4 regions of the Streptomyces sp. NPDC002793 genome follow, and region 1 is predicted to be linked to each of the others. Evidence: riboswitches for the same ligand, from Rfam matches in the RefSeq annotation. Region 1 holds a riboswitch; each other region holds the start of a gene.
What was found. Region 1 has a riboswitch for cobalamin ahead of ABT001_RS25470 (ribonucleoside-diphosphate reductase subunit alpha). Riboswitches for the same ligand answer to the same signal wherever they lie in the genome.

Region 1 (7,759 bases):
CGTACGGCGTCGCCAGCCCGACGCAGAAGCACTTCGGCGGGTCCTCCAAGGAGATCCCGGGCATCGGCGAGATCGGGTACATCGGGCTCACCGCGTTCGTGCTGAACCTCGTGGTCGTGGTCGTGCTGACCTTCGTCCTCAACGCGATGAAGGCCCCGGCCGGAGTGGACGAGACCTCTCCGTCCGACTACACGGCGGACGTCGGCGACCCGGGCGTCAAGGCCGAACTCCCGCCGGCCACGGCGGGTGCGCCGGGCGGTCACTGACCTCCACGGCGTGACGCCGTCCCGGCAGGGTCCGCCCTGCCGGGACGGCGTCGTTCCATGCGGTGCCGTTCCATGCGGCGGTGGGCCATGCGGCGGCGGGCCGGAAATCGGGGGCGCGCACATCTCGGCTGCGGCAGACTGCGCCCATGGACGTATCGATCGGACCGGTCCGGCCGGCTCAGTTCGAGGAGCTCGGCGAGATCACCGCGCAGGCGTATCTCGGGGACGGGCTGCTGGACTTCGGCGCCGAGGACCCCTACCTGGAGCAGCTCCGCGCGGTGGAGCGGCGAGCGGCCGAGGCCGAGGTGCTGGTCGCCGAGGACGCGGGCGGCCGCCTGCTGGGGGGCGTCACGTACGTCGCGCCCGGCAGCCCCTGGGCGGACATCGCCGGGGAGGACGAGGCCGAGTTCCGGATGCTGGCGGTCTCGCCGGAGGCGCGTGGACGTGGTGCGGGCGAGGCGCTCGTACGGGCCTGTATCGACCGGGCACGAGCTGCCGGAGGGCTCCATGGGGTCGTCCTGTCGACGCAGCGGTCCATGCTGGGGGCCCACCGGATATACCGGCGTCTCGGCTTCGTACGGACCCCGGAGCGGGACTGGTGCCCTCTGCCGGACCTACCGCTCCTGACGTTCCGGCTGGAGCTCTGACCCACCACGACACAACATGTGGGGGCTGCTTCGATAAGCAGCCCCCACATGTATGCTCGACCTCGCTGTCGCCGCAGGGGAATCCGGTGTGAATCCGGAACTGTCCCGCAACGGTGTGATCGGTGTGCTTTCGCGCATCCCGAAGTCCGAAGACCTGTCGACAGTGCGTCCGGCTCGACCGAACCGGACGCCGAGACGTCCGGGCCCCGCGGAGGGCCGGTGGACGCCGTGCGCCGTGCTGCCCCCTCCCCCGGGCGCCGCCGTGCCCGGCTGCCCCGCTCCCGCAGGCCCTGAGCCGAGCGAGGGATAGCCCCCAGTGACCATCGCGCCCGCCGATCCGGTTTCAGCCGCGGAACCCGAAGGCCGTACGACCGACGCCCCCGGGACCGCGCTGCTGCGGACCCTGACCGACCTCGCCGCCGATCTGCCCGACACCGACCCGGGACGGGTGGCCGCCGCCGCGCTGCGCGGCCGCAACGCACGGTCGGACGAGGCCGAGCTGCGCTCGCTGGCCACCGAGGCGGCCGCGGGCCTGATCTCCGAGGACCCGGCCTACTCCCGGCTCGCCGCCCGGCTCCTCACCCGGGCCGTCGCGGACGAGGCCGCGGGCCAGGGCGCCGTCTCCTTCTCGGCATCGGTCGCCGTCGGACACCGCGAAGGCCTGATCGCGGACCGTACGGCCGAGTTCGTCACGCTGCACGCCACCGCCCTCGACGCGCTCGTCGACCAGGCGCTCGCCGACGGCGCCGACGACCGCTTCGGCTACTTCGGGCTGCGGACCCTGCACAGCCGCTATCTGCTGCGCCACCCGCTCACCCGTGAGGTCGTGGAGACCCCGCAGCACTTCTTGCTGCGTGTCGCCGCCGGCCTCGCCGAGGACACCTCCGAGCGCGCCTTGGAGGAAGTGGCCGCGCTGTACGGCCTGATGAGCCGGCTCGACTACCTGCCCTCCTCCCCCACCCTCTTCAACTCCGGCACGCGCCACCCGCAGATGTCCTCCTGCTACCTGCTGGACTCGCCGCTGGACGAGCTCGACTCGATCTACGACCGCTACCACCAGGTGGCGCGCCTCTCCAAGCACGCGGGCGGCATCGGCCTCTCGTACTCCCGCATCCGTGCCCGGGGTTCACTCATCCGTGGCACCAACGGGCACTCCAACGGCATCGTGCCGTTCCTGAAGACGCTCGACGCCTCGGTCGCCGCGGTCAACCAGGGCGGCCGTCGCAAGGGTGCCGCCGCCGTCTACCTGGAGACCTGGCACGCGGACATCGAGGAGTTCCTGGAGCTGCGCGACAACACCGGCGAGGACCAGCGGCGTACGCACAACCTCAATCTGGCGCACTGGATCCCGGACGAGTTCATGCGTCGCGTCGACGCGGACACCGACTGGTCGCTTTTCTCACCGGCGGACACCCCCGAGCTGGTGGACCTGTGGGGCGACGCGTTCGACGCCGCGTACCGGGCCGCCGAGGCCAAGGGGCTCGCCCGCAAGACCCTGCCGGCCCGTGAGCTGTACGGGCGGATGATGCGGACGCTCGCGCAGACCGGGCAGGGTTGGATGACGTTCAAGGACGCCTCCAACCGGACCGCGAACCAGACCGCCGAGCCGGGCCGCGTCGTGCACTCCTCGAATCTCTGCACCGAGATCCTGGAGGTCACCGACGACGGCGAGACGGCTGTCTGCAACCTCGGGTCGGTCAATCTCGGGGCGTTCGTCGCCGACGGCACCATCGACTGGGAGCGGCTGGACGCCACCGTCCGTACGGCGGTGACCTTCCTCGACCGGGTGGTGGACATCAACTTCTACCCGACCGAGCAGGCCGGCCGGTCCAACGCCCGCTGGCGCCCCGTGGGTCTGGGCGCGATGGGCCTGCAGGACGTCTTCTTCCAGCTGCGGCTGCCGTTCGACTCCGCCGAGGCCCGCGCGCTGTCCACGAGGATCTCCGAGCGCATCATGCTGGCCGCGTACGAGGCCTCCTGCTCGCTCGCCGAGCGGTCGGGCCCGCTGCCCGCCTGGTCCGAGACCCGCGCGGCCCGGGGCGTGCTGCACCCCGACCACTACGCCACCGAGCTGAACTGGCCGGAGCGCTGGGACGCGCTGCGCGCCCGGATCGCGAAGAGCGGGATGCGCAACTCGCTGCTGCTCGCCATCGCGCCGACGGCCACCATCGCCTCGATCGCGGGCGTGTACGAGTGCATCGAGCCGCAGGTCTCCAACCTCTTCAAGCGCGAGACGCTCAGCGGTGAGTTCCTCCAGGTCAACGCCTACCTGGTGGACGAGCTGAAGAAGCTCGGCGTCTGGGACGCCCGGACCCGCGAGGCGCTGCGGGAGGCGAGCGGCTCGGTCCAGGGCTTCGCCTGGATCCCCGAGGACGTGCGGGCGCTGTACCGCACGGCGTGGGAGATCCCGCAGCGCGGTCTGATCGACATGGCGGCGGCCCGTACGCCGTTCCTCGACCAGAGCCAGTCGCTGAACCTGTTCCTGGAGACGCCGACGATCGGCAAGCTCTCCTCGATGTACGCGTACGCCTGGAAGCAAGGGCTGAAGACGACGTACTACCTGCGCTCGCGCCCTGCGACCCGGATCGCCCGCGCGGCGTCCGGGACGGCCGCCGCCGCTGCCCCGATCCCCGTGCAGCAGGCCTCCGCCCCCGACGCGGACGCGATCGCCTGTTCCCTCGAAAACCCCGAGTCCTGCGAGGCCTGCCAGTGACGAGCACGAACGAGACCAAGAACCTGCTCGACCCGGGCTTCGAACTGACCCTGCGCCCCATGCGCTACCCGGACTTCTACGAGCGCTACCGGGACGCGATCAAGAACACCTGGACGGTGGAGGAGGTCGACCTGCACTCCGACGTCTCCGACCTCGCCAAGCTCACCCCCGGCGAGCAGCACATGATCGGCCGGCTGGTCGCGTTCTTCGCGACGGGCGACTCGATCGTCTCCAACAACCTGGTGCTGACGCTCTACAAGCACATCAACTCACCCGAGGCGCGGCTCTACCTGTCACGCCAGCTGTTCGAGGAGGCCGTGCACGTCCAGTTCTATCTGACGCTGCTCGACACCTACCTCCCGGACCCGGAGGACCGCGCGGCGGCCTTCGACGCGGTCGAGGAGATCCCGTCGATCCGCGAGAAGGCGCAGTTCTGCTTCCGGTGGATGGACTCGGTCGAGAAGATCGAGCGGCTGGAGTCGAAGGCCGACCGCAGGCGCTTCCTGCTCAACCTGATCTGCTTCGCCGCCTGTATCGAGGGGCTGTTCTTCTACGGCGCCTTCGCGTACGTCTACTGGTTCCGCTCACGAGGCCTGCTGCACGGTCTCGCCACGGGCACCAACTGGGTGTTCCGTGACGAGACGATGCACATGAACTTCGCCTTCGAGGTCGTGGACACCGTCCGCAAGGAGGAGCCCGACCTCTTCGACGACGCCCTCCAGCAGCAGGTCACCGACATGCTGAAGGAGGCCGTCGAGGCGGAACTGCAGTTCGGCCGCGACCTGTGCGGCGAGGGCCTGCCGGGGATGAACACCGAGTCGATGCGCCAGTACCTGGAGTGCGTCGCCGACCAGCGGCTCACCCGGCTCGGTTTTCCCGCTCTCTACGGTTCGGAGAACCCGTTCTCGTTCATGGAGCTCCAGGGGGTGCAGGAGCTGACCAACTTCTTCGAGCGCCGCCCCTCCGCCTACCAGGTGGCGGTGGAGGGCTCCGTCGGCTTCGACGACGACTTCTAGATCCGCGCCCAGGACCTGAGGTACGGGCGCCGCGTGACCACGACCGGCTGCGCGGCGCCCGCCTCACGCGGCGGCGTCGCCTCCTGGTCCCGTCGCGCGTCCCGCAGCTCGCGGTCGATGCGGCGCTCCCGCGCGAGTCCGACGAGCGCGGGCAGCAGGACGAGGGCGAAAAGTACCGCTACGGCCAGGTAGTTCATGAATGTGTTCATGGCTCTACTGTCGTCGGCGTGCCAGAGATTCGGCAGTGGCAGGACTGTCACACACCCTCGAATTACTGCCACACTGAGCTCATGCTGAAGAATGTCGCCGCTCTGCTGCTCGACGAGGTCCACCCCTTCGAACTCGGCGTCGTGTGCGAGGTGTTCGGGCTCGACCGCTCCGAGGACGGGCTGCCGGTCCAGGACTTCGCGGTCGTCTCGGCGGAGGGCCCGGTGCTGCGGACGCACGCCGGGTTCACCATCAGCACCCCCTACGGCCTGGACAGACTGGAGGAGGCCGACCTCATCGTCGTGCCCGCCGGGAGCCACTTCGTGGACCGGACGTACCCGGAGGAGGCCCTGGACGCCCTGCGCCGGGCCGTCGAACGCGGCGCGCGCGTGCTGAGCGTCTGCTCCGGCGCCTTCGTCCTCGGTGAGGCGGGACTGCTGGACGGCCGCCGCTGCACCACCCACTGGCGGCACTCCGACGAGCTGGCGCGCCGCTTCCCGAAGGCCGTCGTGGAGCCGGACGTGCTCTACGTGGACGAGGGCGCGGTCATCACCTCGGCGGGCACGGCCGCGGGCATCGACGCCGCCCTGCACCTGGTCCGCCAGGCGCACGGTCCCGACGTCGCGAACGCCATCGCACGGCGCATGGTGGTCCCGCCGCACCGGGACGGCGGCCAGGCGCAGTACATCAAGCGCCCGCTGCCCCGCACCCGGTGCGACACGGTCGGCGAGACCCTCGCCTGGATGGAGCGCCACCTCGACCAGGAGATGACCGTCGAACAGCTGGCGACACAGACGCACATGTCGCCCCGGACCTTCGCCCGCCGCTTCCAGCAGGAGACCGGCACCACCCCGTACCGCTGGCTGCTCCGGCAGCGGGTGCTGCTGGCGCAGCACCTGCTGGAGACCTCGGACGCGACCGTGGACACGATCGCGGGGCAGACCGGCTTCGGGAACGCCGCGGCGCTGCGCCATCAGTTCGTACGTTCCCTGGGAACGACCCCGAACGCCTACCGCCGCGCCTTCCGGGGCCCGGCCGAGCTGGTCGAGGTGGCCTGACGGAGGCTCCGCCGGGGTGTCGCACGATCACCCCGGCGGGTCCTGAACCACTGGGCGCGTACGGTCAGATGCCGCACTGCGAGGCCGACCAGAAGTGGCTCGGCCCCTGGTTCACGTGGATGTGGTCACCGTGGCCGGCGTAGCCCGGGCCGAGGATGCCCCTGAAGCCGTGGTAGCGGGCCTGCTTGGCGATGGTGCACAGCGAGTGCGGTCCGGCGCCGAGGTCGACGGCGTCACCGTAGAGATGACGGCTGTTCGTGGCTCCGCCGACCGCCGCGTTGCAGGAGGTGGACCGGAAGCCGCTGGTGACCCGGAGGGGCTGGTCACCCAGCGCGTGCCGCAGCGCCTGCAGCTTCCACATGCTGCTGAGGGCGTTGGCCTTGGCCGTGCCCGCGGCGACCGCACCGCCCGCCCAGGTGCTGTTGCACGTGTTGAGCTCGGAGTACGTGAAATTGACGGGGGTGCAGTCGTCGTCCTGGAGCGCGTAGAGCTTGGCCTGCGTGGCCGGTCCTGCGATCCCGTCGGCGGCGAGGCCGTACGCGGACTGGAAGCGCTGGACGGCGGCCTTGGTGGCGGGGCCGTACGACCCGTCGACGGCCAGCACCGAGTTGTATCCCGGATAGCCGGCCACCCTGATCTGGAGCTGGGTGACGTCGTTGCCGGTGGCTCCGGAGGACAGGGTGCGGGTCCAGGTGTAGCAGCCGTCGGCCTGTGCGGTGCCGGCGGTGACGACGGCACCACCGATGGCGAAAGCCATGGTCATGACAAGGCCGAGCAGCAGTTGTGCGGTACGTCTGAGCATGGGGATCTCCCTGCGCGATGAGGTGGAGAAGTGAAGCGTGGGACGAGCCTGGCGGACGGGTCGACGCGCGTCAACTACGCGCCGGATAACGCTGGTTGACGAAGCCTCTCGCACCACCGGACGCACGGAGGGGCCCCGCTTGCGACGGGGCCCCTCCTCGTACGGACGTCAGTCGTTCGGGACGACCTCGTAACGCGGCGTACCCTCCGCCATCTGCTTCAGCGCGTCCTTGCGGTCCCGCTTCGAGAGCCGGTCGATGTACAGGTAGCCGTACAGGTGGTCCGTCTCGTGCTGCAGGCAGCGCGCGAAGTATCCGCTGCCCCGCACCTTCACGGCGTTGCCCTGGGCGTCCTGACCGCGCACGACGGCGTAGTCGGGGCGCGCGAGCGCGGCGTACGCCGTGGGCACGGAGAGGCAGCCCTCGTTGGAGTCGTCGAGGTTGCGCCGCTCCGGCGCGAGATCCTCCAGCACCGGGTTGCAGATCGCGCCGACGTGCCGCACCCCGTCGTCGTCCGGGCAGTCGTAGACGAAGACCTTGCGGTCGACACCGATCTGGTTGGCGGCCAGGCCCACGCCCTCCGCCGTGCGCTGGCTGGCGAACATGTCGTCGATCAGCTGCGCGAGCTCGTCGTCGAACTCCGTGACGTCTCTGCACTCCTTGTGCAGGACCGGGTTGCCGACCACCGTGATCGGGCGGGAGGTGCCGCGCTCCCGGTGCGCGGCCTCGCGCGCCTCGCAGTCCTCGGTGTCCACGAGGAATCCCTCGTCGTCCACACCGGTCCGCTCGTCCGTCTCCTGCTGCGACATGTCCGCCGTACGCCTTCCTGCAAGCCTCAAACCCGTGACCACCGCACCTGAATCGGTGCCCGTACAGCCTACGGGCACCTGCGGCCGCCGCTCAGCAGACTTCTTCGAGATCCCGCCATTCACGGCTGTCCGGGCTGTCGGCGACCCAGCCGTCCAGCAGCCCGCGCACCAGCCCGGCGGGGGCCGCTATGCCGCACTCACGCTCCGGCACCCAGAGGTCGCCCGAGGTGCGGTGGCCCAGGG
Region 2 (7,759 bases), on a different contig from region 1:
CGCGAGCACGGTTCCGGCCACGGCGACCACCACGATCGTCCGCCCGCCGCTCAGTACCCGGCTGGTGACGTCCCGGCCCAGCAGATCGGTGCCGAGCAGGAATCCCCCTCCGGGCTGTTGGAAGGGCGCACCCACGGGCTCGTTCGGTCCGTACGGTGCCGTCAGTGGGCCCAGCAGCGCGAGCGCGAGGACGAGCAGCGCCACTCCACCGGTGAGGTAGGGCGGCCGGCGCCTCCGAGCCCGGAGGCCGGCAGGCGTTCGTCGGCCCGGTGCCGTGACTGAGGTCATGCGTCGCGCCTTCCTTGTGCGCCGAGCAGCCGCGCGCAGATGTCACCCAGCAGGAGGATCACCAGCATGACCGCGGCGAGCGCGGTGGCGATTCCCTGGACCATCGGTATGTCCCGTGCGGCCACCGCCAGTTGCAGTTCCCGTCCGATCCCCGGGTAGTCGAAGACGCTCTCCACGACCACACCGGAACCGACCAGCGCCCCGGTGGTGAGGGTGAGTGCCTGCACGGCGGGGCCGGCCGCGTTGGGGAGGATGTGGCGCACCGCGAGCCTGGCCCCTCGGACGCCGTTCAGCCTGGCCGACTCCCCGTAGGGCGTCGCCGCCACCTCCGCGACGGACACCCGGAACAGCCTGGTGGCGACGGCCAGACCGACCGCACCGAGGGTCAGCACGGGCAGGACGAGTGCGCGTGGCACATCGAGCGGTGTACCGCCCAGGGGAATGAGGGAGACCCGCGGCAGGATCTGGAGCTGGACGGCGAGGACCGCGATCAGCAGCGACGCCAGCACGAACTCGGGTATCCCCGCGACCGCGTGCATGGCCTTCGAGGTCCAGCGGTCCGCGACCCCGCCCCGCAACCCGGTCCAGAGACCGAGCAGCGCGGCGAGAGGCGCGGTGCAGGCGAGGGTCAGCCCGGCCAGCAGCAGGCTGTTGGGCAGCCGTGTGGCGAGCACGTCGACGACCGGCCGGTGTCCGACGAATCCGGTCCCCAGGTCTCCCCCGAGGGCGCCGACCGCCCAAGACGCGTACCGCTCGGCCACGGACCGGTCCAGGCCGAGGGCCGCGCGGACCTCGGCGCGTTCCGCCGGTGAGGCGTCCACCCCTGCCACCGCGCTGACCGCGTCCCCCGGCAGCACCGCCGTGATCGCGAAGATCACGGCCGACAGCAGCACCAGCAGGACGGCCCCGCCCGCGAGCCGGCGGCCGGCGAAGAGGAGCAGACTCACGCCAAGGACGCCTGGGAGAAGCCCGGGAACTGCTCGAAGAGGTCGTCCCTGATCCCGCTGACGCCCTTGGCCTGTGCGTTGAGGTTCGGCTTGAAGACGGGCAGCACCTGGTTCCCCTCCTCCCAGCGCTCGCGCTGCGCCCGGGTGCCCAGCTTCCGGGCCTCGGTCCCGTCGGGCTGGGCGCGGGCCGTCGACACCAGGGCGTCGACCTCGGCCTGCTTCCAGCCGAAGGCGGACGGCGACCCGCCCGCCGTGCTCATCTGATAGGTCGACAGCGCGGGGATCGGCATCTGGTAGGAGGCCGCGAGCGGCAGCTTGCTGTACGCCGCGAAGTCCGCGTAGAGCTGGCCGGCGGGCAGTTCACGGACCGACGCCCGGACTCCCGCCTTCTTCAGGTCCTCGACGTACAGGGTGGCCATCTCCACCATCCCGGGTGTCTCGGGGCCCGTGGTCAGCACGACCTCCACCCCTTCGGCCCCGGCCGCCTTGAGCAGTTTCCGGGCCCTGTCCGGGTCGTAGGCGCGCTGGGGCACGTTCTCCGCGTAGTCAGGGAATCCGATGGACGGCAGGTCGTTCCCCACCACCGCGTCCCCGTGGAACACCGTCCTCACCATCGCCTCACGGTCCACGGCCAGCTTGAACGCCTCCCGCACCCGCGGGTCGTCGAAGGGCGCGGCGCTCATGTTCATCTGGAACGACAGCCCCACCAGGTACGGACTCCTCGTGGGCGCGATCTCGATGTTCCCGTTGTCCGCGAGGGTGCGCGCGGTGACCGGCGCGAGGTCATGGGCGAAGTCGATCTCACCGCTGGTGAGCGCACCGGCGCGGGCCGTCGAGTCCGCGATGGACCGGAGTTCCAGCCCGTCGAGGTGGGGCACGTGACCGTAGTGCTCGTCGTAGCGCGTGAAGGCGGAGCCCTGGCCGGGGGTGAACTCGCCGAGCCGGAAGGGTCCGCAGCTGGGCATGCCCTGGGCGAAGCGCCGTGTGCCGTCCTTGACGACCAGGAAGTTGCCCTGGCACAGGATCATGCGGCCGTCGGCTATGGGCCGGAGCGTGGGCAGTACGACCTTGAGGTCGCCGTCCGCGCGGGCGGCGGCGAGGTCGAAGTTCATGGCGGCCAGCTTGTACACGGGCAGCATGCTCCTGCCCGCGAGCGCGGACAGGGAGTGCAGGATGTCGGCGGAGGTCAGCTTCGATCCGTCGGTGAAGCGGACACCGGGCCGGACGTGCAGGGTGTACGTGGACAGGTCGGCGGATATGTCGATCCCCTTGAGCACGCCGTAGCGGACGCCGTCGGGGGCGGAGGGGTCGAGGTTCCCGAGGGTGCCGTGCCAGGCACGGGCCCGGACCAGGTCCAGCGACGAGGGGCCGTTGAAGAAGTCGAGCGTCTCGGAGGCACCGCCCCCGACGAAGGCCGCCCGCAGCGTGCCGCCCGTACGGGGTGAGGATCCACCGCCCGGCTTCCCGGAGGTGGCGGGGTCGTCGGTCGAGCATGCCGCCAGCAGGCCGGGGCCCACTGCCAGGGCCGCGGCTCCCGTGGCGCTGCGGCGCAGGAAGGCACGGCGGTCGAACGGTCTGGACATGCGTCTCCTTGACGAGGTGCTGATCAGAGATGAGAGGGAGGCGGACGGCTCAGCGGACCGTGCCCCGGCGCAGGGTGACGGCGCCCGACGGGCACGCCCACACGGCCTGTCCTACGGCGGCCAGTTCGGAAGCCGGCGGCGAGTCGTCCAGCACGAGCACCAGCCCGTCGTCGACCGCTTGGTCGAACACGGCCGGTGCGGCGAGCACGCATTGCCCCGCCCCCACGCAGAGGTGCCGTACCGCACGGACCCGCTCCGGCTCGGACGGCCGGTCTGTCGCGCTCACGCGGACTCCTCCCCTGCGTTCTTCGGGTGACGTCGGTGCCGCCACCACGCACACAGTAGTTGATAACGATATTCATATTCAACACTGGTCGGCGCCTCCTGTCACGGCCGGAGCGATCGCCGACGGCCCGCCCACCCGGCAGGTCGAACGGTTCTCCTGACGTGGCGTACGGCGCACCTGCCCGCTTGTCCTCACCCCCCGCCCGGCACTACTGTCGCCACGCCTTGGTGAACGGGAAATCCGGTGTGATGCCGGTGCGGCCCTCGCCACTGTGATCGGGAAGTCCGGCTCCGGCCCTCACGGGCAGCCACTGGGTCCTCGTGACCCGGGAAGGCGGAGCTCGGGCGGTGGTACCCGTAAGCCAGGAGACCGGCCAAGGCACTTCAACCATCCACGAGGTGCTGGAGAGGGTCTGCCGAGTCATGCATATAGCCGAGGGTTTTCTGCCTCCGGCGCACGCGATCGCCTGGGGTGTCGCGTCCGCGCCGTTCGTCGTCCACGGAGTCCGGTCGCTCACGCGTGAGGTCAGGGAACACCCTGAGAGCACGCTGCTCCTGGGGGCGTCCGGGGCCTTCACGTTCGTTCTCTCCGCCCTGAAGATCCCGTCTGTGACGGGGAGTTGTTCGCATCCCACCGGCACGGGGCTGGGGGCCATCCTGTTCCGCCCACCGGTCATGGCCGTGCTGGGCACCATCACTCTGCTGTTCCAGGCCCTGCTGCTCGCCCACGGCGGCCTGACCACGCTCGGCGCCAACGTCTTCTCGATGGCGGTCGTCGGCCCCTGGGCGGGGTACGCCGTCTACAGGCTGCTGCGCAGGTACGGCGCGGCACTGATGGTGGCGGTGTTCTGCGGCGCGTTCGCCGCAGACCTGTCCACCTACTGCGTCACCAGCGTGCAGCTGGCACTCGCCTTCCCCGACCCGAGCAGCGGATTCGCGGGCGCGCTGGGCACGTTCGGTTCGATCTTCGCGGTCACCCAGATCCCTCTCGCCGTGAGCGAGGGGCTGCTGACCGTACTGGTGATGCGTCTCCTCGTGCAGTCCAGCAGGGGGGACCTGACCCGGCTCGGCGTGTTCGTCACCGGCAGGCGGGCCAGGACCGGCACAGCCGGGACCGAGGCGGTGGCGCGATGAACAGGAACACCCGGATCAACGCCCTTCTGCTGCTCGTCGTGGCCGCGCTGGCCGTCCTTCCCCTGGTCCTCGGCCTCGGTGAAGGCGAGAAGGAGCCGTTCGCGGGCGCCGACGCCCAGGCCGAGACGGCGATCACCGAGATCGATCCCGACTACGAACCCTGGTTCTCCCCGCTGTACGAACCGGCGTCCGGCGAGATCGAGTCGGCGCTGTTCGCCCTGCAGGCCGCACTCGGAGCGGGCGTCCTCGCCTACTACTTCGGGGTGCGGCGCGGGCGCCGTCAGGGCGAGCTGCGCGCGACGGCCCAGCGGGACAGCGGTGGCACAGGGAGCCCCGCCGGGGACTCCGAGGGCCGGAGGAACTGAGCACCCGTGCTGCCGATCGACGCGGCGGCGCACAGCAGCCGCTGGCGCCGCCGCCATCCCGTGGACAAAGCCGTGCTCGGCCTGGGGCTCACGCTCCTGGCGATCTCGCTGCCGCCCTGGCCTGGCGCGGTCCTGGTCCTCGCCGTCTCCCTCGCGTTGCTGCTGGGGCCCGCAGGGGTGACCGCCCGTCATCTGTGGCGGGCGTACCGGGTGCCTCTGGGTTTCTGTGTCACCGGGGCCGCCACGCTCCTCGTGCAGGTCGGCGGGCCGGACGGACCCGTCGGCCTGGCCGGCGGAGGGCCGGTCCGCGCCGGGGAGCTGCTGCTGCGCACCTCGGCCGCCTCGCTCGGGGTGCTGCTGTTCGCCTTCACCACCCCGATGTCCGACCTGCTGCCCCGCCTGGTAGGGGCGGGGGTGCCCGCGCCGGTGGTGGATGTCGCGCTGGTGACGTACCGCATGAGCTTCCTGCTCCTCGACTCGGTACACCGCATCAGGGAGGCCCAGGCGGCCCGGCTCGGACACACCACCCGGGCGGCGGCCTGGCGGTCCCTGGCGGGACTCGGGGCCACCGCGTTCGTCAGGGCCTTCGACCGCGCCGCCCGGCTCCAGGCGGGGCTTGCCGGGCGCGGCTACGACGGCACCCTGCGCGTCCTGGTGCCCGAGGTCCGCGTATCCGTCCGGTTCGTGGCCGCGAGCGTCACCCTGCTCGCCGCCCTCACCGTCCTGACCCTCGCCCTGGAAAGGCCCCTGTCATGACCGGATCCGCGCTGCTCGCCCTGCGGGGCGCGTCCTTCGCGTACGAGGACGGCCCCGCCGTGCTCAGCGGCCTCGACTTCGAGGCGCACGAGGGACGTGCGCTCGCCCTGCTCGGCCGGAACGGCAGCGGGAAGACCACCCTGATGCGGCTCCTCAGCGGCGGACTGCGCCCGCGTGACGGGCAGTTGACGGTCGATGGGCGCCCGGTCACGTACGACCGCAAGGGGCTGACCCGGCTGCGTACCACCGTCCAGCTGGTGGTGCAGGACCCGGACGACCAGTTGTTCGCCGCGTCCGTCTCCCAGGACGTGTCGTTCGGGCCGCTGAACCTCGGACTGTCCGACACCGAGGTGCGGGGACGGGTGGACGAGGCGCTGACCGCCCTCGACATCACGGCCCTGGCGGACCGGCCCACCCACCTCCTCTCCTACGGCCAGCGCAAGCGGACGGCCATCGCGGGCGCGGTCGCGATGCGGCCCCGCGTGCTGATCCTCGACGAGCCGACCGCCGGGCTCGATCCGGACGGCCAGGAACGGCTGCTCGCCACGCTCGGTTCCCTGCGTGAGGGCGGCACCACCGTCATGATGGCCACCCATGACGTCGACCTCGCCCTGCGCTGGGCCGACGACGCCGCGCTCCTGACCCCCTCCGGCGTGCGCGCCGGCCCCGCGCCGTCGATGCTGGCCCGCACGGATCTTCTGCGGGAGGCGGGGCTGCGGCTGCCGTGGGGCATAGCCGCCGCCCGGATTCTGCGGGCGCACGGTCTCCTGGACCCCGCGGCGCCCGGCCCCCGCACCGCGGAACAACTTTCGGCGGACCACTCCTCTCCGACGGGTATCTGACGCTCCGGCATAAAACACCGACCGGTATTCCGGCAGTTCGATACACCCGCTTATGCCGAACCGATGTACGAATATGGCCGACGCCATTCCGCTCGCACATGCATGAGCCGTACAGGCGTCACGAATCTCGAATGCCGAGAACCCATAATGAGGCACATCCCCAGGCCACAGGGCTTCCTCGTACTGTTCGACTCGACGGGCATCGACTTTCGGACTCTTCGCGAAGGGCGAACTCCACAAGTCCTCCGGCCTGTTAGCGTCCCGAAAGAGGAGCGGCGAAGTCGAGCGGGAGGTGACGCGTGCGAACGACGGCGGTCCGGTGCGTGCTCGCGTTCCTGATGGGCTTCCTCCTGGCCCCGCACTCCGGCACGCCGTCGGCTGACGCGCACGCGTACGCCCGGGCCATTCAGTCGGAACACTCTCCGGAGGGGAATGCCACGTCGGCACACGGCGGGTACGGCACCTGTGGGACATCCGAACGCGGAAGCGAGTCGAACGGCCTCCTGCGCCCTCGTGACCGGCATCGCTCCGCGACCGTTCACGCTCCCGAACCGCCGTCGCGGTCCGTGATGGCGAGTGACGTCGTCGGCATACTCGCTCCGGCGGCCGTCGTCGCGACGGGCCACGCGCACCACGCCTCCAGGGCGTCGAACGCCCACTCCTCCCCCGTGCTCCAGGTGTTCCGCTGCTGAGCTGACCCGAGGCGCTCGGACACCTGCCCCTGCCGCGGTCCTGCGGGACCCCATCGGCCCGGGGCCGTGCCGAGCCGCCCACCCGCGCCCCCCACCGCTCGTACGCATGGCGACGCGCCGGCCTCAGGCGCGCCAGGAGGTACCACTGCTGTGTCATCCCTCGACGACCGCCCCACCGGACAGTTCCCATGGATCAGCGACGACCCCGTCTGGGCGCCTCCGCCCGGCGACGTGCGCCCGGCCCCCTTCCGCACGGGATGAGGGCCGCCATGGACCGTCTCGGTACCTTCCCCCACCTGCGGCAGGATTTCGCCGCGTCACTCGTCGTCTTCCTCGTCGCCCTGCCGCTGTGTGTGGGCGTCGCCGTCGCGTCCGGCGTCCCGGCGGAACTGGGCCTGATCACCGGCATCGTGGGCGGTCTCGTCACCGGTCTGATGCGCGGCAGCAGTCTCCAGGTGTCGGGCCCTGCCGCAGGTCTCACCGTGCTCGTCCTCGAGGCCGTCCAGGCCTTCGGGCTCCCCGCGCTCGGGGTGATCGTGCTCGCCTCCGGGCTGTTGCAGCTCGCCATGGGCGCACTCCGACTGGGCCGCTGGTTCCGGGCCATCTCGATCTCGGTCGTCGAGGGCATGCTCGCGGGAATCGGGCTCGTCCTCATCGCGGGGCAGCTCTACGCGGCCGCCGGTGTCGAGGCACCGCTCTCCGGTACGGGGAAGATGGCCGGCATCCCGGGGCTGCCCGCCGACGTCGTGACGAGCACCACGGCGCTCGCCTCGGTCGCGGTCTGCGCCGCGACCATCGCCCTCGTGGTGGGGTGGAACAGGATGCCGAAGCGGGTACGGGCCGTTCCCGGCGCGCTCGCCGCGGTCG
Region 3 (7,759 bases), on a different contig from region 1:
TGCTTTCACGGTGCCCCGCGTCCCGGGCACGATCACCAGGTCCGCGTCGGCGAGCTCCTCCGCCCGGTCCACGAACCGCACCACCACACCGGGCTCGGCCGCCAGGGCGTCCACATCGGTGAAGTTCGACATCAGCGGTACGGCGCACACCGCCACCCGCAGCACGTCCTCGCCGTGCGGCGGCGCCACGACCGACTCCCGTACGGCGCCGCGCATCGACACCCGCAGCCCGTCCTCCTCGTCGATCCCCAGCCCGTGGGCGTACGGCAGGACCCCGTACGTCCGACGGCCCGTCAACCCGAGGAGCATGTCGAGGCCGGGCTCCAGCAGCGACACGTCACCGCGGAACTTGTTGACGAGGTATCCGGCGATCAGCGACTGGTCCTCGGGGCTCAGCAGCGCCGTCGTACCGAAGAACGAGGCGAACACCCCGCCCCGGTCGATGTCGCCGACCACCAGCACGGGGAAGCGGGCGGCGCGGGCGATACCCATGTTCACGATGTCCGTACGCCGCAGGTTGATCTCGGCCGGGCTGCCCGCACCCTCGCAGATCACGGCGTCGTACGTGCCGCGCAACTGCTCCAGACAGTCCACGACCGTCCCCAGCAACGCCTCCTGGCGCCCCCCGTGGTAGCCGCGCGCACTCATCTCGCCGACCGGCTTCCCCATCAGGACGACCTGGCTCGACCGGTCACCGCCGGGTTTGAGCAGCACCGGGTTCATCAGCGCCGACGGCTCGACCCGGGCGGCCTGCGCCTGCATCGCCTGGGCCCGGCCGATCTCCGCGCCCTCCCGGGTCACGAACGAGTTCAGCGACATGTTCTGCGCCTTGAACGGTGCGACCTTCACCCCCCGGCGCACCAGCCACCGGCAGATCCCGGCCGTGACGACACTCTTGCCCGCGTCCGAGGTGGTACCCGCGACCAGCAGCCCGCCGCTCATCCGACTCTCCGTCCCAGGGCCGACCGTCCCGCCGCGCACACGACGAGGGCCAGCACACTCACCCGGCGCGACAACCGCACCGCGCGTTCGATGTCCGTGACCCGGACGTCCCGCCCGGCCCCGCCGTTGAGCACCGGCCGGTGCTCGATCCGCCCGCCGTACGCGAGGGTGCCGCCGAGGCGTACGCCGAGCGCGCCCGCGAACGAGGCCTCCACCGGGCCCGCGTTCGGGCTGGGATGCCGGCCCGCGTCGGCCCGCCAGGCCCGGACGGCCTCGCGCGGGCGGCCCCCCGCGGCCACGGCGAGCAGGGCGGTGAGCCGGGCGCCGGGCCAGCCGGCGACGTCGTCGAGCCTGGCCGAAGCCCAGCCGTAGCGCCGGTAGCGAGGAGACTTGTGCCCGACCATGGCGTCGAGCGTGTTGACGGCCCTGAAGGCGACCAGTCCCGGCACTCCTCCGAGCGCGCCCCACACGAGGGCTCCCACGACGGCGTCCGAGGTGTTCTCGGCGACGGACTCCACCACCGCCCGGGCGATCTGCTGTCCGTCCAGTGCCTGCGGATCACGGCCGCACAGGTGCGGCAGCCGCTCCCGGGCGAGCTCGACGTCCCCGGCGGCCAGCGCCCCGCCGACGGCACGCGCCTCGCGGCCCAGCGACGTGCCACCGACGACGGACCAGGTGGCGGCGGCGGTCAGAGCCACGGCGGCGGCGGGACGGTTCCGCACGGCCCGGGCGGCCAGCGCGGCGGCGGCCGTGGCGCCCCCGGCACAGACCAGCGTGTGCAGGGCACCCCAGCCGCGGTGATCGCGCCACAGGCGGCTCTCGGCACCTGCCGCGGCACGCCCGAAGGCGGCGACGGGGTGGCCCCGACGGGGATCACCGAACAGCAGGTCGCCGATCAGCCCGGCTGCGGCGCCGTACGCGAAGATGCGGTCGGCTCGCACGGGTCAGCCGCCCGTCGCGCCTCGAAGGGCCTTCACAGCGGGTGGTGCGGCGACCGACGCAGGGCAGCCAGGCATGGCGTGTGTCCTCACTCAGGGTCCGCGCCCTGGTTCGACGTGACCGGCGACGAGAGTCTCCTGGCTTCCGGATCCGCAGTTCCTCCGGCCTTCCAGTCCGCGGTGGCGGACCGTGACTTCCGTGTGGAGGCTGCTCCTCGGTGACAGTGGCGGGACCGCGCCGGATTCGCACCGGCTTCCTCTCCTGTCGCCGTAAGACCGGCCGGCACATGCGTGTGCCGGCCGGCCTCAATGGCTCCGGCAGTCCACCACGCGCCGCGAACGCCCGTCAACCTGCCGCTGACCTGCGAGGCTTCAGTGTGCTCAGACGCACACCGGCCGGACACACAGGTGGTGTGTCCGGCCGGTGTCCACGTCCGTGGAGGTCAGGCGACGATCAGATAGATCCCGTACGCGACCGCGGCCAGGCACAGCCCGAAGCAGGCGTACGCACCGGTGCGCGCCAGGGCGTTGGAACCGCCGCCGCCGTCCGCCGTCGGCGTCTGCCTGGCCAGGCCGGTGATGCCGAGGGTGAAGAGGCCGACCAGTGCGACGGTGATCACGAGGCTGACGCCGAAGACGGAGGCGAGAGCCGCCCAGTCGATGTTCATACGATCTGTCCTTACACCGTGGCCGGCCGGGCCGGGTCGGCCGGGGTCTCGGCCGTCGGGGCCGGAGCGTGGATGGTGGTCTTGAGCTCGGAGGCGACGGCACCGGCGGGCGGCGGGCTGACGGCCGCGACCGCGGTCGTGACGACGCCGGCGGGCTCACCCTCGGGCGCGTTGACGTTGGTGTGGTCGACCGGCTTGCGGCGCGACACCAGCCAGATGGCGCCGGAGCCGGCGACGAGCAGGACGGCGACCACGCCGACGCCCCAGGGGCCCTGCTTGGTCAGGAACTCGGCACCCGCGCCGATCAGTCCGGCGGCCGGAAGCGTCAGCCCCCAGGCGATGAACATCCGGGTGGCGGTGGACCAGCGGACCACGCCTCCCTTGCGTCCGAGACCCGCGCCCATGACGGCACCGGAGCAGGACTGCGTGGTGGAGAGGGAGAAACCGAGGTGCGAGGAGGCCAGGATGACCGTGGCCGCGCTCGTCTGGGCCGCGAAGCCCTGCGGCGGGCGCAGGTCGGTGAGGCCGCTGCCCATGGTGCGGATGATGCGCCAGCCGCCGAGGTAGGTGCCCAGCGCGATGGCGATACCGGCGGAGGCGATGACCCAGACCGGCGGGTTGGAGCCGGGGGAGAGGACGCCGCCGGTGACCAGGGCCAGGGTGATGATGCCCATGGTCTTCTGCGCGTCGTTGGTGCCGTGGGCGAGCGAGACGAGACCGGCCGAGGCGATCTGGCCGGCGCGGTACCCCTTGGCGGTCGACTTCAGCTGCGCCGGGTCCGTGATCTTCCGGTTCAGCCGGTACGTCAGCTTCGTGGCCAGCAGCGCGGCGAGGCCGGCGACGACGGGCGCGGCGATCGCCGGCAGCAGGACCTTCGTGACGACGGTGCCGCCGTTGATCGAGGACCAGCCGGCCGACATGACCGCGGCGCCGATGAGGCCGCCGAAGAGAGCGTGGGAGGAACTGGAGGGCAGGCCGACCAGCCAGGTCAGCAGATTCCACAGGATGGCGCCGACGAGCGCCGCGAAGATGACCTCGGTTCTGAGGCCGTTCTCATTGATGATCCCGCCGGAGATCGTCTTGGCGACCTCCACCGACAGGAACGCGCCGACGAGGTTGAGAACGGCGGACATCGCCACCGCTGTCTTGGGCTTCAGGGCGCCGGTCGAGATGGTGGTGGCCATCGCGTTGGCGGTGTCGTGGAAACCGTTCGTGAAATCGAACACGAGAGCTGTCACGATCACGATCGCGAGCAGCAGCGTGATGTGTTCCATTTACCCAGGCAATCGTTCGACGTCATTGGCACGTGGAACGTAAGCAACCAGAATGAACGGAAGATGAACTGGGCGGGGCTTCATGGTGACCCCAAGCGCGTAGGTGGATTCCGCTTGTGTGGGTTCCGCGTTGCCGGAGGCTCTCGTTCCGTTGCGGGAACCGGCCCCACCCGTCGCCCGCCGTCCGGCTGGATGTCCAATGTGTCCCCTTGAGGAGATGTCGGTCACGCGGCCTCGGACGCCCCCTAGGATCACCCGCATGAGTGACATGCGCACGGACGCGGTGGAGCGGGCCTGGGGCGGGGTCGTTGAGACGGCCCGGCGGACGGCGGCGGACGGCCTGGTCGTCGGCACCTCGGGCAACGTGTCGGCCAGGGTCGGCGGGACCGTCCTGGTCACCCCCAGCGGGGTGCCCTACGACCGGCTCGGCCCGGGAGACGCGGTCGGCGTCGACCTCGAAGGGCGACAGGTCCTCGGCGACCTGGTCCCGACCAGTGAGCTCCCGCTCCACCTGGCCGTCTACCGCGACACCGACGCCGCCGCCGTCGTCCACACCCACGCCGTGCATGCCACGGCCGTCTCCACCCTCGTCCCCGAGGTGCCGCTCGTGCACTACGCCGCAGCCATGCTCGGCGGCCCCGTCCGCACCGCCGCCTACGCGCGCTACGGGACGAGGGAGCTCGCCGACAACATGCTGGCCGCCCTGCGCGACCGCACCGCCTGCCTGCTGCGCAACCACGGCACCGTCGCCTACGGGGCCACTCTCGACGAGGCGTACGACCGCACCGCCCAGCTCGAATGGATGTGCAGGCTCTGGCTCACCGCCAGCTCCGTACCCGGCCACCGGCCGAGCCTCCTCACCCCGGCCCAGCTGCGCGAGGTGCAGGACGCCCTGGAGGGGTACGGCCAGCCCGGTTAGCCACCGTACGGCCGATGCCCACTGGCCGTCGGCGCCGTGGCCCGGGAGACTTGAGCCGTGCGCCCGGCAACAGCGGCGGCAGTGGCCGCCACCTCGATCCTCGGCGTCGGCGCGGCAGCGGTCGCCGCCGGCCGCTACGCCAGCGACGCCGCCCTCGGGGCGCCCTCGCCACGCCCCTTTCCGGCCGACCGCCGGCTCACCGTGCACGCCACCGCGGCCGGGCAGATCACCCTGACCCGCTCCTTCACCGCGCTGCGCCCCGGCACGTACGGGCTGACCGGCCGTGGTGTCCACGCCGTGGTCGGCCCGGTGATCGAACAGCCGGGTGGCTCCACGGCCTCCGCCGACACCGTCGTCCGCCGGCTGGAACGCGTGACCCTCGGCAGCCTGAAACCGGGCGCCCGGGTCCGCCTCACCCCGGAGCTCCACCGCGGCGACCCGCTCACCGCCCTCGGCCTCGCGTACAAGGAGGTCGAGATCCCCGGTGAACTCGGACCTCTGCCCGCCTGGTTCGTACCCGGTGTCCGTGACACCTGGGTGATCACCGTGCACGGCCTCGGCACCACCCGGGACCACCCCATGAACGTGATGGGATTCCTCCACGCCCAGCAGCTCCCCGTGCTCGACCTGGCCTACCGCGGCGACGAGGGCGCCCCGCGCTCCCCGGACGGACTCGCCCACCTCGGCGAGTCCGAATGGCGGGACCTGGACGCGGCCATCCGCTACGCCGTGCGCTACGGCGCCGAGAAGGTCATTCTCCACGGCTGGTCCTCGGGCGCCTCGATGGCCCTGCACGCGGCCGTCAACTCCGCCCTCCGCGATCGCATCAGCGGACTCGTCCTCGACTCCCCGGTCCTGGACTGGAGGACCACCCTGCGCGCGCTCGCCTCCGCCCGGGGCGTGCCCTCCGCGCTGCTGCCGCTGGCCGTCCGGGCCGCCCAGGGGCAGACCGGGCTGCACGGCGCCCCACTCCTGCGGACCTCCGTGCCGACGGCGCTGCACGCCCCGACGCTCGTCGTCCACGGCCCCGACGACACCCTCGCCCCCTGGCAGCCGTCCCGGGAACTCGCCGCACGCCGCCCCGACCTGGTGACCCTGCACTCCGTACCGCAGGCTCCGCATGCGGCGATGTGGAACGCCGACCCGGCCGGCTACGAAGAGGCGCTCCGGCGCTTCCTCACGCCCCTGATGTGAGCTGATGCGACGGAACCGCCCGGTTGGTTCCCCGGCCGCGGTGCCTCTCGAATCCCGGTGACGCGGCCTCCGTTTGGGCTTTCGGCCCGTCAGAGGCAAGACTGCTCCTCGTGACGTCCCGTACCCCGCGCGACTCCAGGCTGCGACTTGTCCGCCCGCGACCCCAGGCGACCGCCCGTAAGGCCGTGACGACCCGGCGCACCAGGCCGGCCCCCCGCCCACCCGAGGGCACACCGCCACCGGCTGAACTGGCACGGCAGGCCAGGGCCGTCCTGGCCGACGCCGTGCGGATCGCCCACTGGGCGGCGGACGGCACGAGCCCGGGCTCGGTCCCGCTCGCCGCCCGGGCCCTGGAACGGGCCGCCGCCGCGCTGGATCTGTCCCCGGCCCAGGTGATGGCCGGATGGGACCGGGCCAGACTGGCCGGCCTCATCGAGATGCACGGCGACACCGCCCGCCCGGGCTGGCGCCTGCGCGCCTGGGACCGCGACGACTCCGCCGTGCTCCGAGGCTGGGTCGCGCTCTTCGACGCATGGTCGCTCGTCCACGCCTCTCCCGACGGCATCGAGGCCACCGCCGTGGCGGAAGCCGTCGAGGCCGTGCCCCAGGTGCTCTCCCTCCTCCAGCTCTCGGCGGGCGCGGTCACCGTGCCCGCACTCCTCGATCTGCTCGGACAGCGCGTCGCGGAACTCCACGAGGAGCGGTGCGAGGTGCCTTACGGGCCCCAGGAGCAGCCCGCCTCCGCGGTCGGGCAGTCCGCCGACCTGAACGCGCTGCTGCTCGACTGGGCCCTCGAAGGCCTCGCCTCCGTCGGCGCCCTCACGCTCGGCGACGGCCACGCCACCCTCACCCCGCTGGGCAACTGGGCGGTCTGGGTCAAGCTGGAGCAGATCTGCGTGGCCGCGCAGAGCCCGGCCGGCAACATCGAGCAGCCCGCGGCCGACATGCTGCTCGGCTGCGCCAGGCTCACCCCGGGCCCGGCCCGAGCCGAATACCGGGCCTGGCTGGCCGCCCGGCCGGTCGGCAGCGCCGTGGCCGAACTGCTGGCCGTCGCCCGCGGCGAGGACGCCCTGCTGCGCGGCCTCGCCTTCGAGGCGCTGCGCGTCGTCGGCGCCCCCGCCGAGCCCGTCGTCCGCTCCGTCGTCACCGAGACGCCGCTGCGCCCGTACGCGCTGCTCTGGCTCGCCGAGTACGAGGGGACCGACCCGGACGACGCCCAGGACGTCCTCAGCCGTGAGGAAGCCACCTGGCTCTGGGTCGACACCGCCGCGGCCGTGGCCGACCACGGCGAGACCGGGCTGCTGGTCCGCCACCTCGACTCCGCGGTGCAGGGCACGGTCCCCGCGCTCCTGGACGAGGTACGGGCCATCGGCCATCCCCGGACCGTCCAGGTGCTGGTCGCCCTGGCCGCCGCCCACCCGGACCCGGCCCTCGCCAAAGCCGTCCGCCGCGCCGCCTTCCAGGTGCACACCGGCGGGGTCTGACCGACACCGCCCCGGGGCACTCAGCCCGAGGACCCCGGGGCGTACGTACCGAAGCTCCAGACGTTGCCCTCCGCGTCGCGTGCCATGTAGTCGCGCGAGCCGTAGTCCTGGTCGGTGGGCGGCATCAGGATCTCCACACCGTGTTCCACGGCCCGCGCGTGGTGCTCGTCGACCTCGTCCACCACCACGTACACCCCGGCGGGCCCGGCCCCCGTCATCGCCTTCGCGAAGACGCCGCCCCGCCCCTTGGAGCCGAGCATCACCCGGCCGTTGCCGCAGGACAGCTCGGCGTGGAGCACGCTGCCGTCCTCCCCCTCGTACACCGCCTCCTCGGTGAACC
Region 4 (7,759 bases), on a different contig from region 1:
GCTGGGCAGGTAGTGAGGGGCGAGCCAGGGAGACGGCCCGGGCCGGTTCGGAGGGGTGAGTGGCATGACGGAGCAGGGCACGTGGAGTTTCACGGACGACCGGGGGCAGTCGGCGGTGGCGGACCGTGTGCCGTCCCGGGTACTCGCGTACGTCCAGGCAGGGGCGACGCTGTGGGACTACGGGATACGCCCGGAGGGGATATTCGGCTCCGGGCACGACGGCGCCGAGCCCGACCGGGCGAAGACCGGCACGCTTCCGCTGGACGCCGTGGACTACCGGGGCGCGGGCGACAACCTCGACCTGGACACGCTGTTACGCGGCAGGCCCGACCTGGTCGTGGCGGTCAGCTACGGCCACGGCCAGCTCTACGGACTGGACCCGGACACCGCCAAGCACCTGGAGGAGCGTGTCCCGGTCGTCGTGATCGACGTGGGCCAGGCGCGCACCCTCGACCGGGTCGCCGAGCGGTTCGCCGAGCTCGCGCGCTCGCTCGGAGGTGCGACGGTCGCGGCCGCGGAGGGCGACCTGCGCGCCGCCCGCGAGCGACTCCGCGCGGCCGCCCGCACCCCCGGCGGACCCAGGGTGCTGGCACTCTCGCCCGCGAGCCAGGAGCAGGCGTACGCCGGCCGCCCCTGGATGTGGCCCGAACTGCGCGTCCTGGCCGAACTCGGGGTCGGCCTCGTGTCCCCGCCCGAAGGGGCCGGCGTCAACTGGGCCACCCTGGACTGGGCGGAGGCGGCGGCGCTGGAACCCCGCGTCGTCCTGGCGGACATCCGGTCCAACGCGGTTCCGCTCGCCGAGATCGCGGCCCCCGCCTGGGAGGCGGCCGGGCGCGCCGCGCGGATCGTGCCGTGGAATCCGGAACCCCTGTGCAGCCCACAGGCCCGTGCACGCTTTCTCGGGCTCGTCGCGGACGCGGTGGATGGGGCGGCGGGAGACTGAGTCCGGTTGCCGGGTAAGGGGCGGTCAAAGGCTGATCCGCTGCTCCGTACGGGCGCCCCGGATCGCGCACGCCCCCGCTGTTCGGGACGCTGGCCCGAACAGCGGGACGCGAGATCCCCGTACACCCAGGAGCAGACATGCAGAAGGACAAGCACCCGTCGTACCGTTCCGTGGTCTTCCGCGACCGCTCCGCCGGGTACGCCTTTCTGACCCGGTCCACCGCGTCGAGCGAGCAGACGATCGACTGGGACGACGGCAACAGCTACCCGGTCATCGACGTGGAGATCTCCGCCGAGAGCCACCCGTTCTTCACCGGTGAGGCGAGGGTGGTCGACACCGAGGGCCAGGTCGCCAAGTTCGAGCGGCGGTACGGCGACGAGGGGCGTGGCGACGCCTCGTGAGCCCCGGGGGCACCACGGCCCCGCGCCGGCGGGGCCACGGCTTTTCCGCCGGGCGCGACGGTGAGTGACCGTCGCACGGGCCGGCGCCCTGCCACCCGGGGAGGAGGAGCCGGCAGCGGCCCTGACCAGCGGGCCCGTCCCGGAGCGGCAGCGCCCGAAGGGGTGTCCTCGCCCGTGCCACGATCGTTGATTTCGTTATGACCGTGACCCTTACCGACATCGCCCCACCGTCCACCACCGAACTGCTGACCGGCGTCCTCCTCGGCCCCGAATTCCGTCGCGAGCACGGATTCTGGCAGCGGCTGATCAGCACAGAACCGTTCCGCCGCCCCGCGGGCGGAACGCCCGAAGAGCGACTGGAACTCGCCTACGACCGGTTGCGGATCCTCAACCTCTCCCTGGACAGCGGAGCACGCCTCGCCGCCGACCCCCGCGCGCTGGCCGCTCTGCACGCCTGGCTCGGCCCGGTGGACCCCGCGCTGACCACCGTGGCGGGCATCCACTACAACCTCTTCCTCGGCAGCCTCCTCGACCACGAGTGCGCGGGCCGCCGTGACCTGTCCGACTTCCTGACGATGCGGCGCATCGGCACCTTCCTCTGCACGGAGGTGGCGCACGGCAACAACGCGGCAGCCATGGAGACCACCGCGACCTATGACGCCGAGCGGGACGGCTTCGTCCTGCACACCCCGAACGCGGGCGCGCAGAAGTTCATGCCCAACACCAGCCCGGCGGGCGGAGCCAAGTCCGGACTGGTCGCCGCACGCCTGGTGGCCGACGGGTCCGACCACGGGGTGCGGCTCTTCCTGGTGCCCCTCACCGACGACGTACAGGCGCTGCCGGGCGTGCGCGTACGGCCTCTGCCGGCCCGGATGGGTAGCCCGGTGGACCACTGCCTGACCTCGTTCGACCGGCTCTTCGTGGCGCGGGACGCCCTGCTGGGCTCCGGTGAGGAAGGCGAGGCGACGGGGAAGTTCAGGACCGGTCCGGGGGACAGGCGGCGGCGTTTCCAGACCTCCATCGGGCGGGTCGTCCCCGGCCGGATCTCCATGAGCGCCTGCGCCGCGGGTTCGGCCCGCGCGACCCTGGCCGTCGCCGTGCGCTACGGCGGCCACCGGCTGATCTCCGGAACCAGGGGAGCGGCTCCGGTGCCCGTCAACGCGCACCGGACCCACCACGGGCCGCTCGCCTCGGCCATGGCCACGGTCTTCGCCATGAGCCTGCTCCACCGCCGGGCGCAGAAGCACTGGGAGACCTGCGGCGACGGGGACGGCCGGAGGGACGCGGGCAGGCTCGTCGACGTGGCCAAGGCGTGGATCACCTGGCGGGCCCGTGACGTCATCGTCGAGAGCCGTGAGCGCTGCGGTGCGCAGGCCTTGTTGGAGAACAACGGCATGACCGAACTCGTCACGGGGGTGGAGGGAGCCATCACCGCGGAGGGCGACAACATCGCCCTGTACGCCAAGGCCGCGGCGGAGATGCTCTTCGCGGCCGACCCCCGCGAGGACGGCGCCCCGGGCCCGGTCGCGTGCCGCGGTGACCTGGCCGATCCGCGCTTCCTGGGCCAACTCCTCGCAGCGGTCCAGGACATCTGGTTCGCCCGGGCGAGGCGCCGCGCGCAGCGTGCGCCCGACGTCGATCTCTTCCAGCGGTGGAACACGGCCGCGGGTCCCGCTCTGCGTGGGGTCGATGCCTACGCCTACCGGGAGGCAGCCGCGGCCTACGCGGAGGCGCGGGCGGCGCTGCCCGAGGGCGCCGCCAGGGACAGGCTGGGAGAGCTGGAGCGGCTGTTCGCCGTCGAATGGGTGGCCCGCAACAGCGGTGATCTGCTGGCCGCGGGTCTCCTGAGCGGGGATCAGGTCGAAGCCCTGCCGGAGACCGCCGAGCAGCTCGTCGCGGCCGTCGCCGCCCACGCCCGGCAACTGACCGAATCCTTCGCCCTGCCCGAGGCGCTGCTCGCCGACTGGCCGATCGCCGGACCCGGCTACGCGGAGGCCTACGACGACCCCCGCGGCTCCTGGAACGCCCGCCCGACGGACGCCCGATGAGCGCCGCGGTCAAGGGGCCGGCCGGGTACGTCCGCCTCGGGGAGCGCCTGGAGATCCTGGGGCTGCGCGTCGTTCTGCTGGCCTACTGGGGCACGGTGTCCGTGCTCGCGCAGCGGAGCGCGAAGCCGTGGCCGCGAGGCGGCGAATCGGTTCGCCCCAAGGGCTGACCCGCCCGAAGACCGGTACGGGGGGCGTCCGTCCGCCTCCGTACCGGCCGTCGGCCCCGAGGCCCACGACGTCCCGCGTGATAGCTTGCAGAAGCCAGTCACACTCCACGTGGAGTCAGGGAATCCGGTGCGAATCCGGAGCTGACGCGCAGCGGTGAGGGGGACGGGCGGGGCCACAGCCACTGGGACACCCTCGGGTGCACCGGGAAGGCGCCTCGTCCGGACGAACCCGAGTCCGAAGACCTGCTGGCACCCGCTTCCGCACCGGGAGCGGAACACCGTAGCGGGCTCCGCGCATGAGCCCAGAGACGCCGAGGGACTCCGTGCCGCCCATAGCCAGCACCGTACGCCGAACCACCCTGCTCCTCACGGGACTCGTCCTGCTGACCGCCTGCGGCGGCAGCGGATCCACCACAGCCGCGAAGAGCGGGGGCGGCGCCGGATACCCGGTGACGCTGAAGAACTGCGGACGCACCGTGACCGTCGACGCAGCCCCGCAGCACGCGGTCTCACTGGACCAGGGATCCACGGAGATCCTCCTGTCCCTGGGGCTAGCGGACCGGATCGCCGCCACCTCCACCTGGACCGACCCCGTGATGAAGGGGCTGGAGAAGGACGAGGCCGAGGTCCCCCGCATCGCGGAGAACCGCCCCTCCTCGGAGAAGGTCCTCGACCAGGAACCCGACTTCGTCAGCGCCTCCTTCGAATCGACCCTCGGCAAGGGCGGCGTAGCCCCCCGCGAGCAGTTCGAGGACCTCGGTGTGCCGACCTACGTCTCGCCCTCCGACTGCACGGCCAAGGACAACAGCGGGAGCGGCGACGGCTCCCGTACGGATCCGCTGACCATGGACAGCGTCTACACCGAAGTGCGCGAACTGTCCCAGGTGTTCGGCGTACCCGAGCGGGGCGACGCGCTCGTCCACCGCCTCGAGGCCCGTATCGGCGAGGCGACCGAGGGCATGGACGCCTCCGGAACCACGATGCTCTACTGGTTCGCCAACGCCGAAGCACCCTACCTGGCGGGCTGCTGCGGAGCCCCCGGCATCATCACCGAGGCGCTCGGCGCGAAGAACGTCTTCGACGACACCCACGAGGAATGGCCCCAGATCAACTGGGAGACCGTCGCCGACCGCGACCCCGACGTGCTGGTCATCGGCGACCTGACCCGCAAGTCGCAGACGGCCGAGAGCGCCGCGAAGAAGATCGAGTTCCTGGAGTCCAACCCCGCCACGAGGAACATGGACGCCGTGCGGCACAAGCGGTACATCCTGCTCAGCGGCCAGGCCATGAACCCCTCCGTCCGGACCGTGGAGGGCGTGGAGCGCGTCGCCGCGGGGCTGCGTTCGTTCGGACTCGCCGGGTGACGAAGACCGAACACGCCCCGGACCTACAGGTGGAGCCGCCGCCGCCGGCCCGCCCGGCCGCAGGCACCCGGATCCTTCGCGACGGTGTCCTGTGGAGCGCCGGGACCGCCCTGCTGCTCCTGTCCGTCGCGGTCACCGTCACGATCGGCCCCGCCCGCATCTCCGTCCCCGACGTCTGGTCGGCGGTGGCCTCCCACCTCGGCCTCACCGACGCGGGGCTGACCCCCATACGCGACGGCATCATCTGGAACCTGCGGATGCCCCGCACACTGCTCGCCGCGGTGTGCGGGGCGGGGCTCGCGGTGTGCGGGACCGTGATGCAGTCGCTGCTGCGCAACCCCCTCGCGGACCCGTTCGTCCTGGGCGTCTCCTCCGGGGCGTCCACCGGGGCGGTCGTCGTCGTCGTCCTGGGCGTCGGCGGGGGAGCGGTGTCGATCTCGGCCGGCGCCTTCGTCGGTGCCCTGTGCTCGTTCGCCCTCGTCCTGGTGCTCAGCCACGTCCTCGGCGGCTCCACCGACCGGGTGGTCCTCTCCGGGGTCGCCGCCATGCAGCTCTTCTCCGCGCTCACCTCGTTCGTCGTGATGACGGCCGCCGACGCGGAACAGACCCGGGGCGTGCTGTTCTGGCTGCTCGGCTCCTTGAGCGGCGTCGGCTGGGGAGACGTGTGGATGTGCTCCGCCGTGCTGGCCGTGACCCTGCTGATCTGCCTCGGACACGCCCGTACCCTCGACGCCTTCGCCTTCGGCCAGGACGCCGCGGCCGCCCTCGGGGTGCACGTGGCACGCACCCGGATCGTGCTGCTCTGCACCACCGCGCTGCTGACGGCTGCCCTCGTCAGCTCGGCGGGTGCCATCGGGTTCGTCGGCCTCGTCCTGCCGCACGCAGCCCGGGCACTCACCGGGTCCGGCCACCGGAGGCTGCTGCCGGTGACGGCGCTCACCGGAGCCGTGTTCCTGGTCTGGGTCGACACCCTGGCCAGGACCGTCCTCGACCCGCAGGAGGTCCCGGTCGGCGTCGTCACGTCCCTCATCGGGGTGCCCGCCTTCGTCCTGGTCCTCTACCGCACGAGGAGGAGCGCATGACCCGGACGGGCCCACCCGGAGACGGGCTGCGGGCCGCACGGGTCAGCAGGGAGGCCGGCGGACGGATCGTCCTCGACGACGTGAGCATCGCGCCGCCGCCCGGCACCACCGTAGGACTGCTGGGGCCGAACGGCTCCGGCAAGACCACGCTGCTGCGGGTGATGGCGGGCGTGCTCACCCCCGGCGCGGGCGTCGTCACCCTCGACGGCCGCACCCTCGCCGCGACCGGCAGACGAGAGGTGGCTCGACGCGTGGCCGTCGTCGACCAGCACGCGGTCACCCAGGTCGACCTGAAGGTGCTGGACGTCGTACGCCTCGGCCGCATCCCGCACCGGCGTGCCTGGTCCGCGCCCGGCACCGAGGACGAGACCGTCGTACGGGAGGCCCTGGCCCGCACGGGGCTGGCCGACCGTGCCGGACAGTCCTGGCACACCCTGTCCGGAGGCGAGCGCCAGCGCGTCCAGATCGCCCGTGCCCTGGCCCAGCAGCCACGTGAACTCCTGCTGGACGAACCCACGAACCACCTGGACATCCAGCACCAGCTGGAACTCCTGGCGCTGGTCGCCGCGCTGCCCGTCACCACGGTGGTCGCCCTGCACGACCTCAACCTGGCCGCGATGTTCTGCGACCGGGTCACCGTCATGAAGGAAGGCCGTGTGGTGGCCGGCGGAACGCCCTCGGAGGTGATCACCGAGGAACTCATCGCCGATGTCTACCGGGTGCGCGCGGTGGTGACGCCGGAAGGACCGGACGGGCGGCCGTCGGTGCGGTTCCTGCCGGGGCAAGCCGTCCACGGACGGCGGAAGTGTGACGAGAGGGCGGGCCCGTGAACCGCCCGGGTCCGCCCCTCGCTATGGCCGTGCGGCCTTTCGCCGCTGTCTGAGTGAGGGGTCAGCGACGACGTCCCTGGCCGAACTCGCCGCCCATGTCCTTGCCGCTGCCCGTGTCCTTGCCGTCCGCGTAGTCGATCTTCTCCTTGCGGAGCTCGGCGGAGACTTCCTTCTGCTCGGTGACCCTGCTGGTTTCGAGGTGGACCCGTTCCACGGGGACCGCCTCCTTGCGGACGGTGGCTCGTTCGGCGTGCAGGGTGACTTCCACGTCCTGCTCACCGAGTTCGCGCCCCTTCATGCCCGTCCCCTTCTCGCCGGGCTGCAGAGGCTCGCGGACCACACGTACCTCCTCGTGGGACACGGGTACCGTCCGGGTGACGTTCTCGGTCACGACGTACTTGTGCAGCCGCGCCCTCCCGCTCTCGTACTCCTCCGTGCCGACTTGGAGTTGCTCCTCGGACCGGATCATGTCCTGGCCCGCGGCGGACCGTTCGGCTCCGGCTCCCGCGAGCGGGCGCGACGTGGAAGAGGTGTCCATGTCGCGGTGCCTGCCCGTACCGGCGGTGGTGCCGGTGGCCTTCGCCTGGCCGGTGGTACGAGCGGTTCCGGCAGCGCCGGCAGCACCGGCCGCTCCCATGGCTCCCGTTCCGGTCGTCGTGCGCGCGTCACCGCGCGTTCCGGCGGTACCGGTGCCCTTCCTGGTCATCCCGTAGTGCCGGTACAGCTCCTCCTCCTCCGACACGGAGAGGTGTGCGTCCGCGTCCACCCGGGGCGCGTCCTTGACGCGGTCCTTCGGATGCGAGACGTGCAGGTCGGAGCCCACGCGGCGGGCTCCTGCCAGCGGTACGAAGCTCTCCTTCATACCGAACATGCCGGTCTTGACGGTGATCCAGTCGGGCTTGCCGGTGTCGTCGTCGACGTACA

Region 2: another riboswitch for cobalamin. It lies ahead of ABT001_RS02910 (energy-coupling factor ABC transporter permease); the one in region 1 lies ahead of ABT001_RS25470 (ribonucleoside-diphosphate reductase subunit alpha).
Region 3: another riboswitch for cobalamin. It lies ahead of ABT001_RS19590 (cobalamin biosynthesis protein); the one in region 1 lies ahead of ABT001_RS25470 (ribonucleoside-diphosphate reductase subunit alpha).
Region 4: another riboswitch for cobalamin. It lies ahead of ABT001_RS09015 (ABC transporter substrate-binding protein); the one in region 1 lies ahead of ABT001_RS25470 (ribonucleoside-diphosphate reductase subunit alpha).

The regions. Positions count from the first base shown of each region.
Region 1 covers NZ_JBEOVL010000030.1:11,843-19,601, reverse strand. Annotated here, with positions in the region: gene mctP (monocarboxylate uptake permease MctP) at 1-266, shown strand, start outside; gene ABT001_RS25475 (GNAT family N-acetyltransferase) at 413-913, shown strand; cobalamin riboswitch at 966-1,089, shown strand; gene ABT001_RS25470 (ribonucleoside-diphosphate reductase subunit alpha) at 1,230-3,626, shown strand; gene ABT001_RS25465 (ribonucleotide-diphosphate reductase subunit beta) at 3,686-4,642, shown strand; gene ABT001_RS25460 (hypothetical protein) at 4,639-4,851, opposite strand; gene ABT001_RS25455 (GlxA family transcriptional regulator) at 4,933-5,907, shown strand; gene ABT001_RS25450 (D-Ala-D-Ala carboxypeptidase family metallohydrolase) at 5,972-6,709, opposite strand; gene def (peptide deformylase) at 6,878-7,516, opposite strand; gene ABT001_RS25440 (tetratricopeptide repeat protein) at 7,608-7,759, opposite strand, start outside.
Region 2 covers NZ_JBEOVL010000002.1:256,179-263,937, forward strand. Annotated here, with positions in the region: gene ABT001_RS02890 (ABC transporter permease subunit) at 1-288, opposite strand, end outside; gene ABT001_RS02895 (ABC transporter permease) at 285-1,235, opposite strand; gene ABT001_RS02900 (ABC transporter substrate-binding protein) at 1,232-2,818, opposite strand; gene ABT001_RS02905 (ferredoxin) at 2,868-3,104, opposite strand; cobalamin riboswitch at 3,313-3,496, shown strand; gene ABT001_RS02910 (energy-coupling factor ABC transporter permease) at 3,527-4,237, shown strand; gene ABT001_RS02915 (energy-coupling factor ABC transporter substrate-binding protein) at 4,234-4,602, shown strand; gene cbiQ (cobalt ECF transporter T component CbiQ) at 4,609-5,358, shown strand; gene ABT001_RS02925 (ATP-binding cassette domain-containing protein) at 5,355-6,200, shown strand; gene ABT001_RS02930 (hypothetical protein) at 6,739-6,915, opposite strand; gene ABT001_RS02935 (SulP family inorganic anion transporter) at 7,162-7,759, shown strand, end outside.
Region 3 covers NZ_JBEOVL010000018.1:96,682-104,440, forward strand. Annotated here, with positions in the region: gene ABT001_RS19585 (cobyric acid synthase) at 1-942, opposite strand, end outside; gene ABT001_RS19590 (cobalamin biosynthesis protein) at 939-1,883, opposite strand; cobalamin riboswitch at 2,012-2,140, opposite strand; gene ABT001_RS19595 (hypothetical protein) at 2,324-2,548, opposite strand; gene ABT001_RS19600 (inorganic phosphate transporter) at 2,560-3,822, opposite strand; gene ABT001_RS19605 (class II aldolase/adducin family protein) at 4,082-4,741, shown strand; gene ABT001_RS19610 (alpha/beta hydrolase) at 4,799-5,935, shown strand; gene ABT001_RS19615 (hypothetical protein) at 6,121-7,419, shown strand; gene ABT001_RS19620 (VOC family protein) at 7,440-7,759, opposite strand, start outside.
Region 4 covers NZ_JBEOVL010000007.1:89,163-96,921, forward strand. Annotated here, with positions in the region: gene ABT001_RS08990 (GNAT family N-acetyltransferase) at 1-59, shown strand, start outside; gene ABT001_RS08995 (substrate-binding domain-containing protein) at 65-943, shown strand; gene ABT001_RS09000 (type B 50S ribosomal protein L31) at 1,081-1,344, shown strand; gene ABT001_RS09005 (acyl-CoA dehydrogenase family protein) at 1,542-3,392, shown strand; gene ABT001_RS09010 (hypothetical protein) at 3,389-3,559, shown strand; cobalamin riboswitch at 3,638-3,824, shown strand; gene ABT001_RS09015 (ABC transporter substrate-binding protein) at 3,856-4,923, shown strand; gene ABT001_RS09020 (FecCD family ABC transporter permease) at 4,920-6,005, shown strand; gene ABT001_RS09025 (ABC transporter ATP-binding protein) at 6,002-6,835, shown strand; gene ABT001_RS09030 (PRC and DUF2382 domain-containing protein) at 6,897-7,759, opposite strand, start outside.